One region of the Mycolicibacterium thermoresistibile genome, then DNA from elsewhere that is predicted to be linked to it. Evidence: riboswitches for the same ligand, from Rfam matches in the RefSeq annotation. Region 1 holds a riboswitch; the other holds the start of a gene.
The links. A riboswitch is a leader RNA that binds a small molecule or an ion and turns the genes downstream of it on or off. The one in region 1 is predicted to bind cobalamin.
Positions count from the first base shown of each region.

Region 2: it holds a riboswitch for cobalamin, as region 1 does, so the genes downstream of both, CKW28_RS11980 (FecCD family ABC transporter permease) here and CKW28_RS22555 (ABC transporter substrate-binding protein) in region 1, are expected to answer to the same signal.

Region 1 is NZ_LT906483.1:4,733,971-4,739,708, forward strand. Features, by position in the region: gene CKW28_RS22530 (YflT domain-containing protein) at 1-116, shown strand, start outside; gene CKW28_RS22535 (hypothetical protein) at 113-607, opposite strand; gene CKW28_RS22540 (amidohydrolase family protein) at 1,010-2,275, opposite strand; gene CKW28_RS22545 (AraC family transcriptional regulator) at 2,312-3,175, shown strand; gene CKW28_RS22550 (avidin/streptavidin family protein) at 3,185-3,583, shown strand; cobalamin riboswitch at 3,627-3,809, shown strand; gene CKW28_RS22555 (ABC transporter substrate-binding protein) at 3,868-4,908, shown strand; gene CKW28_RS22560 (FecCD family ABC transporter permease) at 4,905-5,738, shown strand, end outside.
Region 2 is NZ_LT906483.1:2,561,554-2,567,291, forward strand. Features, by position in the region: gene CKW28_RS23580 (hypothetical protein) at 1-141, opposite strand, end outside; gene CKW28_RS11970 (ABC transporter substrate-binding protein) at 393-1,460, opposite strand; gene CKW28_RS11975 (ABC transporter ATP-binding protein) at 1,470-2,285, opposite strand; gene CKW28_RS11980 (FecCD family ABC transporter permease) at 2,282-3,304, opposite strand; cobalamin riboswitch at 3,541-3,722, opposite strand; gene CKW28_RS11985 (DUF6632 domain-containing protein) at 3,749-4,183, opposite strand; gene CKW28_RS11990 (phosphotransferase family protein) at 4,416-5,507, shown strand; gene CKW28_RS11995 (SDR family NAD(P)-dependent oxidoreductase) at 5,531-5,738, shown strand, end outside.

The DNA of each region.
Region 1 (5,738 bases):
GCATCAAAAGCCTTGTCGCACAGCGCTACGACGTCTATGTGCCGACCGAGTACGCCGACGCGGCGGCCCGCTTCGTGCAGTCGGTGCAGCCGGGACGGTCCGCCCCGGCGGGCTAGCCGGGCCGCATCGCGCGTCGGTTGATCGCGCCGACGGCCTCCTCGACCAGACCGGCTTCGGTGTCCCCGGGCGTCGGCGGGGTCAGCCGCGCCGGTATCCGCCGGGCGGGAGCGGTCGAGCCGCGCCGACGGAGTTGCTGCACCAACGACCGCACCGGCCGGTACAGGCCACCGGCCAGCGCCGCGAGCACCGCCGCCGAGCCCAGCGCCGCGGCGGGCAGCCCCACCGATCGGCGGCCGCCGATCAGCGCCGCACAGTCATCGGTGTAGCTGGTCCGCTGGAACAGCGAACCGCGCGTCTCGTGCAGTCGCTGGTTGACGGCGTCCTCGCGGGCAGCGGTCTCATAGTCGGGTTTCAGCACGCTGCCGCAGGCGATCCGCTCCCCGCTCCGGTCCACGGCGTAGAGCGACACCGGTGCGGCCAGGCCGAGCACCGACCCGAACACAACGGCGGCCCCGAGGACACCCGCACACCACCGGACGGCACCCATGTGACACCACTCCTACACACCATTGTGTGCCGGCAGCTATACCCATCGGTCCGAATGGCAATCCCTGGTCGGGACAATTTTCCCAGAATCGGCAGCAGGTCATCACGGGGCAGCGGTCGACTGCGGGGCTCTCGACGCGGCGGTCAGCTGATTCCGGATGCTCGCCGGCGCCCGCCCTCGGTGACGACCGGACATCGGCTGCGGGTGTGCGTTCCGGGCGTCGACCGTGCCATCCGGGCGTCGACCGTGAACAGGCCGCGTCGACCGTGAACAGGCCACGTCGAGGGTGAACGCACCGCGGTGTTTCGGCCGAAATCCCGCCGCCGGCGCACACCGACATCCGCCGGCGCACGCTCACCGCGGCGGTGACACACTCACCGCGCGCACCGCACGCGCACCGAGCTACGCCTGGGCGAACTGCTGCTTCTGCTCGTAGAGCTGCGCCCATTCGGCCCGCGACCGGATCGTGGTGTCGACGTCGGTCGCCTTGGCCCGCAACGCGCCGACGGTGGCCTCGGCCCGCGGGGTGTGCTCGAACGGGTCCCAGCTGAAGAACCGGCAGGAGTTCTCCCAGGTGATCTTGTTGATGTCGAAGTCGTCCGCGCCGGCCGCCCGCAGTTCGGCATGCACCTGCTCGGGAGCATCGGGCCAGAAGCAGTCGCTGTGCGGGTAGTCGCACTCCCAGGCGATGATGTCGATGCCGATCTCGTGCCGCAGCTTCAGCGACGTCTTGTCCGTGACGTAGCACGCCAGCGAATGCTCCCGGAACACGTCCGACGGCAGCTTGTCGCCGAAGTCGCGGCGCAACCACTTCTGGTTGGTGTAGTGCCGGTCGCAGCGGTCCAGGTAGAACGGGATCCAGCCGATGCCGCCCTCGGAGAACGCGAACTTCAGGTCCGGATAGTTGCGCATCGCCGGGCCCCACAACAGATCCTGGGCGCACATCGCCGACACCTGGGTGGCCAGGATGATCATGTTGTCGATCGGCGCGTCCGGCGCCATGCTGATCGCCCCGAATCCGGTTCCGATGTGCAGGCACATCACCACGTTCTCCTCGGACAGGGTCCGGAACACCGGGCCCCAGTAGTCCTCGTCGTGGTAGCTCGGAAGGCCCTCCAGGTGCGGCAGTTCGGGCATGGTCACCGCCCGGCACCCCTTGGCGGCGACCCGGCGGATCTCGGCGCACATCGCCTCGGGATTCCAGGTGGGCAGGATCGCGATCGGGATGAACCGGCCCGGATACGAACCGGCCCATTCGTCGATGTGCCAGTCGTTGTAGGCCGACACCATGATCAGCGTGACGTGCTCGCGGTGCATGTTGAGGTGCCGCGCGGAGAACCCGGTGAAGGTCGGGAAGCACATCGACGCCAGGATCCCGTTGCGGTTCATGTCGCGGACCCGTTCGTGAACGTCGTAGACCCCGGGACGCATCTCGGCGAACCGGGCCGGGTTGCGGCCCCACTCCTCCGGTGGCCAGGACACCACCGCGTTGAGCCCGCTGACGCCCTGCGGCCGGCCCTGATACATCCACTGGTCGACACCGTTCTCGTCGGTGACGACGATCGGCGCCTCGTCTCGGTACTTGGCCGGGACGTGGCGCAGGAACATGTCGGGCGGTTCCACGACGTGGTCGTCGATGCTGACGAGAATCAGGTCCTCGGGGCGCAGATCGTGACTCATACCTCAGTAGTACCGTGAGAAACCGTGACCGTCTCTGCGCTATCGGCCAGGAACTTAGCTTCTTCGGCCAAGCCGCCGCAGATCGATCTGCGCCGCGGCGGCCGCGCCCTCGGCGGCAGTTATCTGTACGAGGGCGACAAACTGCAGACCGGCTGGCACTCCCACGACGTCCACCAGATCGAGTACGCCATCGGCGGGGTCGTCGAGGTCCAGACCCGGACCGGTCACTATCTGCTCCCACCCCAGCAGGCGGCGTGGCTGCCGGTCGGCCTGGAACATTCGGCGACGATGAACCCCGACGTCAAGACCGTGGCGGTGATGTTCGACCCGCAGCTGGTGCCCGACGCCGGCAACCGCGCCCGGATCCTGGCGGTGTCACCGCTGATCCGGGAGATGATGATCTACGCGCTGCGCTGGCCGATCGACCGGCCGCACGGCGACGAGATCTCCGACACCTTCTTCCGCACCCTGGCCCATCTGGTGTCGGAGGCCCTCGATCACGAGGCCCCGCTCAGCCTGCCCACCTCAGACCACCCGATCGTGGCCGCGGCGATGGCCTACACCAAGGAGCATCTGCAGTCGGTGACCGCAGAGGAGGTCAGCCGCGCGGTCGCGGTGTCCGAACGCACCCTGCGCCGACAGTTCCGGCAGGCCACCGGAATCTCCTGGCGCACTTATCTGCTGCACGCCCGCATGCTCAAGGCGATGGCGTTGCTGGCCGCACCGGACCAGTCGGTGCAGGAGACCGCCAGCGCGGTCGGTTTCGACAGTCTGAGCGCCTTCACCCGGGCGTTCACCCAGTTCTGCGGCGAGACCCCGTCGGCCTACCGGCACCGAATCAGCACCGATCCGCACAGCAGGCCCACCAGCGCCGATCCGATCGGGTAAGAACACCATATGGTTCTTCAGCACATCTCCGGCCTCCGCAAATCGGCGCAGAGCTCCGGACGGCCGGTCGACTTCAACGGCACGTGGCTCAACGAACTCGGCTCGGAACTGCATCTGGAGGTCGACGGACAGGGCAGGGTGACCGGAACCTTCCAGACCGCGGTCGGCGCCCCGCAACCGACGCAGAAGTTCGAGGTGACCGGGTTCGTGGCCGGTGATGTGCTCGCGTTCTGCGTCAACTTCGGCGCCTACGCCTCGCTGTCGAGCTGGGTCGGCCAGCACACGGTCGAGGACGGCAACGAAGTCATCAAGGCGATGTGGCTGCTGGGCCGCGACATCAAGGACGCCGACGAGCCCACCGATCTGTGGAGCGCTGTGCTCACCGGCGCCAGCAACTTCCGCCGTTGAACCCACGCTGAACCCACACCGCGGGTCGGTCCGACCGGCCTGCTAACTTTCTGGCTGCCAGTCGCACCCCGCACCCGGGGTCAGGGAATCCGGTGCGAATCCGGAGCTGACGCGCAGCGGTGACGGTGACGGGCCGAGCACGATGCCACTGGGCGACACCGCCTGGGAAGGCGCTCGGCCCGGTTTGAGCCGAAGCCCGAAGACCTGCTGGCCCTCCCGGCGTTGCGCCGCGAGGTCGTACCCCCGGCTCCGCGTCACGAGCCCCGGCCTCGAAAGGTCTGTGTATGCCTGCCCGTATCAGGAATGCCCGTGTCACGAAGCTGACCGCGACGTTCGCCGCGGTGCTCACCGTGACCGGTTGTGCCGGATCGGCCGCCACGTCCGCATCCCCCGACACCGCCGACGGCTATCCGGTCCAGCTGGAGAACTGCGGCCGGACCGTGTCGATCCCCGCCCCACCTCAGCGCGCGGTGTCGCTCAATCAGGGGTCGACGGAGATCCTGTTGTCGCTGGGACTGGCCGACCGGATGGTCGGCACCGCGACGTGGACCGACCCGGTCCGGGAGAACCTCGCCGCCGACAACGCCGGCGTCGAACGGCTGGCCGACAACCATCCCTCCCTGGAGCGGGTGCTGCAGACCGAACCGGATCTGGTCACCGCATCGTTCGCCTCCACGCTCGGCCCGGGCGGTGTGACCACCCCGGAGGCGCTGGAGCAGCTCGGCATCCCGTCCTATCTGTCGCCGGCGGACTGCATCAAGAACAACGACACCGACGGTGACGGGTCGCGTGATGCGGCGCTCGAGATGGACACGGTCTACCAGGAGATCACCGACCTGGCCGAGATCTTCGGGGTCCCGGACCGCGGGGCCGCGCTGGTCGAGGAATTGCAGACCCGGATGGCCGCGGCCGCCGACACCGCACCCGGCGCACCGGTGCGGGTGCTGTTCTGGTTCGCCAACTCCGAATCACCGTATCTGGCCGGATGCTGCGGCGCCCCGGGCATCATCGCCCGCACCCTCGGGTTGACCAACGTCTTCGATGACACCAACGCCGAATGGCCGCAGGTCAATTGGGAGACGGTGGCCGACCGCGACCCGGACGTGCTGATCATCGGCGACCTCACCCGCAAGAGTCAGACCGCTGAGAGCGCGGCCGCCAAGATCGAGTTCCTAAAATCCCATCCGGTCACCCGGGAGCTCACTGCCGTCCGGGAGCAGCGCTACATCCCGTTGTCCGGGGCCGCGATGAACCCGTCGATCCGCACCGTCGACGGTGTCGAACAGGTGGCGGCGGCGCTGCGCGAGTTCGGGTTCGGCGGGTGAGCCTTGCCCACCGCGCCTGGCTGCTGGGCGCGTTCGGGCTGGCGGCGCTGCTCGCGTCGATCGCGGTGGCGGTGACGATCGGCCCGTCCACGGTGGGGGCCGGCGAGGTGTGGGCCGTGGTGCGGGCCAGACTCGCCGGACCGCCGTCGGGTCTCACCCGCATCCAGGAAGGCATCGTCTGGGATCTGCGGCTGCCGCGCAGCCTGCTGGCCGCCGCGTGTGGAGCCGGTCTGGCGGTGTGCGGGGTGATCCTGCAGTCGATGCTGCGCAATCCGCTGGCCGATCCGTTCCTGCTCGGCGTCTCCTCGGGGGCGTCCACCGGTGCGGTGTCGATCGTGGTGCTCGGGGTCGGCGCCGGGTCGATCGGGCTGGCCGGCGGCGCGTTCATCGGCGCGGTCGGCGCGTTCGGGTTGGTGCTGCTGCTGACGGTGGCGGCCGGGGGCGGCACCGACCGGGTCATCCTGGCCGGGGTGGCCACCACCCAGCTGTTCTCGGCGCTGACGTCGTTCATCGTGTTCACCGCCGCCGACGCCGAACAGACCCGCGGGGTGCTGTTCTGGCTGCTCGGTTCGCTGGCCAGCGCGTCGTGGCGGGATGTCGCGGTGGTGACCGCGCTGGTCGCGGCGGGCCTGGTGGCCTGCCTGGTGTGGGCGTCGTCGCTGGATTCGTTCACCTTCGGTGAGGACGCCGCCGCCGGCCTCGGGGTGCGGGTCGGCCCGACCCGGCTCGGTCTGCTGCTGGTGACCGCGTCGATGACCGCGGTGATCGTCAGCACCTCCGGGGCGATCGGGTTCGTCGGGCTGGTGTTGCCGCATGTGGCGCGGGCGCTG
Region 2 (5,738 bases), 2.2 Mb from region 1:
GATCACGGTGACCATGACGATCACGACCACCATGGCGACGGCGCGGGTTCGGACCATGACACGCCCGGCGGCTCCGACGACTTGGACACCGAAGAGCCCGACCTCCCTGGTCACGACCACGATCAGGGCGGTGACCACCACACTCCGCACCCCGGATCCGGCGGCAGCGCCACGGCTGAATCCGGTCCCCGGCCGGTCCGCGCGCAGATCCGGACATCGCGCCCCTCGACCCCGGTTTCCAGAGGTCACGACAGCAGCCGATCCTCGCCGGAATCATCTGCAGCCGGCAATGATTCGCTCACGAAGCGGGATCCGGACGACTGACTGGCGACCGTTGGTGAGCGGGGTGGAGATCGTCGCACCTCCGACCCTCCGCCCCGCTCTCAGCCGCGCTACTCCAGCCAGTCGTTACCCGCCAGCCCCAGCTGCGTCACGTCGAGGCTCGGCGTGATCCCGGATTCCGGTGCCAGGCCGTGCTTCTCCAGCACCGACCGCAGGATCTCGGCGGCGTCGATGTTCAGCGGGCTGGACACCCACATCGCGTACGGCAGGTTGATGAACCGGTTCTCCCGGACCGCCCGGAGGTTGCGGCTGGCCGGATTGGCGCGCAGCGCCGCGATCTTCTCCTCGACGGTCTGGCCCGGATAGTCGACGAACACGATGAGATCCGGGTCCGCGGTGGCGATGCGCTCCCAACTCACCGTGGTCCAGGTGTCGCGGACGTCCTCGGTGGCATTGCGCGCGCCGGCGGCGTCGATGATGCCCTGCGGCCCACCGAACATCCCGGACGAGAAGATGGTGTCGGTGCCGCTGTCGAACAGGAAGACCGTCGGCTTGCGTTCGGGCTGCGGTGCGGCGCGCAGCTTTTCGAGTCGCTCGGCGATGTCGTCGGCGGCCCGGGCGCCCTGTTCGGCGTTGCCGGTGATGATGCCGATGTTGCGTAGATCGGTGTCCAGCGCGACCCAGGGATCCATGGTGCCGCGAGCCGCCTGGCCCGGCATCTGCCGGCACGCCTCGGACAGCTGATACACCGCGATCCCGTACCGGTCCAGAATCTCCGGGGTGATGCCGCGTTCCTCCCCCATCCCGTAGTTGTACCCGGCGAACAGCACCTGCGGTTGGGCGCCGACGATGTTCTCCAGCGTCGGACGCGACGGTGCGACCTCGTTGAGATCGTCGACCTGCGAACCGTATTCGAGGCGCAGCACGTCGACGTCCCGGGCCATCGAGCTGACGGCGACCATCGAATCCCGGGCGCCGGCGGCCAGCGTGATGGCGATCATGCCGCCGTCGTTGACGAACAGCCGCTCCACCGGATGCGGGAAGGTGACCTGCTCTCCGCAGTTGTCGACGGTGACGGTATCGGTGGTAACCGCCCCCGAATCCGAACCGCATCCCGCCATCAGGCTCGCGGCGATCCCGAACACCGCCAACAACCGAGAAGTCTGTGCCACAGTCATCTTCCTCTGTCAGATTTTCGTCGCGGATCGCGACACCGAATCGGCGTGGGAGAACAGCAGATGCGCACGCCCCGTCGTGGGGTGGCGGACGACGTCGCCGACGACGTCGAACACCTGTCGGAGCAACTCGGGCTCCAACACCTCGGCCGGCGGTCCGTGAGCGAGCACCCGGCCGTCGGCGACGACCGCGACCGCATCGAAATACCGCAGCACCAGGTCGAGGTCGTGCATCGCGGCGACCACGGTGCAGCCGAGCTCGTGAAGGATCTGCAACAGCCGCAGCTGCCATGCGGCATCGAGATGGTTGGTGGGTTCATCCAGCACCAGCACCGGCGTCTGCTGCGCCAACGCCCTGGCCAGCACCACCCGGTGGCGTTCCCCACCGGACAGCCGCGAACAGGGCCGGTCGGCCCAACTGCCCAGACCGACGACGGTCAGGGCCGCCCGCACGACGGTGCGTTCGGCCAGATCGGATCCCGACCACGGCGTGCGGTAGGGAATGCGCCCCAGGCCGACCGCCTCCCCGACGGTCAGCTCGCCGGACGGCTGTTCCTCCTGCCCCACCACCGCGATGGTTCTGGCCCGCCGCCGCGCCGACATCCGGTGCAGATCCTCATCACCGACCCGGACGGTGCCCGAAGCCGGTGTGTCCAGACCCGACAGCACCCGCAACAGCGTGGACTTCCCGGCCCCGTTCGGACCCACAACGGCCAGTCGGGTGCCGGCGGGAACCATCAGATCGACTTCGGACACAATGGTTCTGGCGCCCCGGCGACAATCCACACCGTGTGCGCTGAGCGGTGCGCTGGTCAGCGTGGCGATCATGTGGCGCCTCCGAACTCGTAGCGGCGCCGCCCCATGAGGAACAGGAACACCGGAGCGCCGATGAGACCGGTGACGATGCCCAGCGGCATCTCCCGCGGTGCGGCCAGTTCCCGGGAGACCACATCCACCCACACCAGAAACAGCGCTCCCGCGCACACCGTCACCGGAAGCATGGCGCGGTGCGTCGCGCCGACGATCAGCCTGGCTGCGTGCGGCACGATCAGCCCGATGAAACCGATGCCGCCGGCCACGGCCACCAACACACCGACGAGCACGCCCTGCATCGCGAACAGCCCGTTGCGCAGGGCCCGCACCGGGACCCCGAGCGATGCCGCGGTGTCGGACCCGGCCGCGTACGCGTCCAGCCACGAATGGATCAGCAACGCCCCGACCAGACCGATCGCCACCACGGCCGCGGCGAGCGGAACTTTGGCCCAGGTCGCCCCGGCGACGCTGCCGAGCAGCCAGAACATCACGCTCTCGGCCGCATGCGGATCCCCGGCGGTGAACACCAGCAGCGAGGACACCGCCATGTAGGCCGAGGACAGCACCACACCGGACAGGATCAACCGCAGCGCGGTGAGTCCGCCCTGGGCGCGGGCCACCGTGTAGACGGTGAGGGTCGCCGCCATCGCGCCGAACAGCGCCCCACCCGACAGCGCCCACACGCCGAACCCGGACAGCACGCCCAGCGTCATGACGGCCGTGGCGCCCACCGCCGCACCGGCGGACACCCCGAGCAGGTACGGCTCGGCGAGCGGGTTCCGGACGAGGGCCTGCATCAGCGCGCCGGCCAGGGCCAGACCGGCGCCCACGACGGCCGCCAGGATCGAACGCGGTAACCGCAACTCCCAGATGATGACGGCATACCCCGCATCGACCTCGGCGCCGGTGAGCCGTCCGAGCACGGTGCGCCACACCTCGCCCAGCGGAATGTGCTCGGCCCCGAAAGCGATCGACACGATGATGCTCACCACGGTGAGCACCGCGAGCACCCCGGTCAGGACTCCGGGCGACATCCGCCGAGCAGTGGGAACCGACGCTGCGCCGGTTCGATCACCCGTTCGCTCGGGCAGGGTCAGGGACACAGTGTCCGCACCCGGTGCTCCGGGCGGCGCTTCGAACGGCCGGATCGCCTGGATGAGTGCCGCCTGGCAGGTCGTCGTGGACACGGCACGGACACGCTGTGCGGAGGGCCGAGCGTCATCACGGATATCGCCTCTGTATGCCGGGGTATCTGATCGCGAGATACCGGTGGACACCAGCGAGGACGGCAGGTCTTCGGACTCGGGATCGCCCGGACGCGACGCCTTCCCGGATTGCTCCAGTGGCCGATGTCGGGTCCGTCCCCCATACCGCTGCGCGCCAGTCCCGGATTCGCACCGGGTTCCCTGGCATCCGCGTTGTACGGATGCGACCGTCCTCGAGGGCCGAGACTATCAAGCGTCTCCGGTCCCGTGCCGTCACCGGCCCGAATCGACCACCGCCACCACGTGGCCTTCGTCCGCGGATTGCTTGATCCCGGCCGCGATGACGAGGGCCGACAACACGACGGCGACCAGGAGAAGTGCCGCGACGTCGCCCCACAGATGCCCGATGTCGTGTCCGCCGCCGAGCGACTGGACCGCCATGATCGCGGCGTGGACGGCGCTGGAGACGACGGTGAACCAGATCAGGCTGAGGTGTGCCCCGGGCCGGCGGGCGGCGTTCCACAGGAACAGGCCCAGCGTCGCATACAGGCCGACGATCATCATGAAGTAGTCGGACTGGTACGGAGCGCCGGAATGCCATGACCAACCCGACGGCCACACCACCGCCAACGGATACAGCAGCATCACCGCCCCGAACACGACGAGCGCGATCTGCAGGAGCCTGTGGCTGATTGAGGGTGACTCGATTGAGGGTGACTGGGCCGACGGTGACAAGGCGCTCCCCAGGACGTGACGGACAGGCGGATTCAGTTTGGGTAAGCCACCACGTTGATGAGCACACCGTACGCCCGGCCCTCCCGCGACGCGGCGAAATCCTCTTCCGCGACGCGGCGAGATCGTCGACGCGCTTCCACGGCCTTCCATGGCGTGTTTGCATGGGGATCGCCGCCCCGCGGGCGTCGCTCGCTAACGTGTCCGCATGGTGCACCCGGCATTGACGATTCCCCCGCGGTGGGAGGACGTCACCCCCGAATGGATGACGGCCGCGATCTCGACCCGGCACCCCGGGGCGACCGTCGAACGGGTCACCCTCCTCCTGCGTGACGACGGGACCAATCGCCGGGCCCGCTTCGAACTGGCTTATGCGTCCGGCACCGGTCCCCGCCGGGTGTTCGTCAAGGCCGAGTCCGGCGTGCCCGGACGACGCGAGATCCACTACGAGAACGGCAACCTGTTCAACGAATCCTGGCTCTACCGAGCGCTGCTCGACGGGCGCACCGAACTGCCGCTGGAACATCCGCGCGCCTACGCCGTCGCGATCGATGAGTCCGCGCTCGACTACGTCATCGTCTTCGAGGATCTGCTCGAGCGCTCCGCCGATCCGCGCGACCCCACCCGCCCCCTGACGGCCGATCAGGTGGCCGACGGGTTGCAGGGGCTGGCCCGGCTGCACAGCCGGCACTGGAACCGGGTCGGCGACGAACCCGAACTCGCCTGGGTGCAGCCCTTCAGGCCGACCCGCGGCTGGACCGCGCCGATGACCGCGGCGCTGCCGCACGGCATCACCGCCGCCCGTGACGTGCTGTCCGACGCGGTGACTCACCTCGACGCCGACGGTCTGGTCGACGTGTGGACCGCCTACATCGGCGGCCTGGGCACCGGTCCGCAGACCTTCCTGCACGGTGACCCGCACATCGGCAACACCTACCTGCTGCCCGACGACACGGTCGGGTTCCTGGACTGGCAGGTGGTCCGCAGCGGGCACTGGTCCCACGACGTGGGCTATTTCCTGCAGAGCGCGTTGACCGAGGCCGACCGGCGCGCTCACGAGGCCGCCCTCCTCGCCCACTACCGGAATGCGTTGCAGCTCCCCGAGATCCGACGGCCCACCGCGGAGGAAGCGTGGCTGCGATACCGCGCCTCGGCCGCCCACGGGCTGCCGGTGTGGCTGATCACGCTGCTCAGCGATGCACACCCGACCGAACGCAGCCGCGCCCTGGTGCAGCGTTTCGCCGCGGCGTTCACCGATCTAGACACCCCCGCCGCGGTGCAGACGCTGCGCCGTACGTGACCGACCGAGAAAGAGATCCGCACATGGCATCGACCTGGACCGCCGACCGGCTCGGCGATCTGACCGGCCGGCGCATCATCGTCACCGGCGCCACCAACGGTGTGGGCCTGGGCACCGCTCGGCTGCTGGCCCGCGCCGGCGCACACGTGATCATGGCGGTGCGCAACACCGACCTCGGAGCGCGACGGTGCGCCGAGATCGGCGGCTCCACCGAGGTGATCGAACTGGATC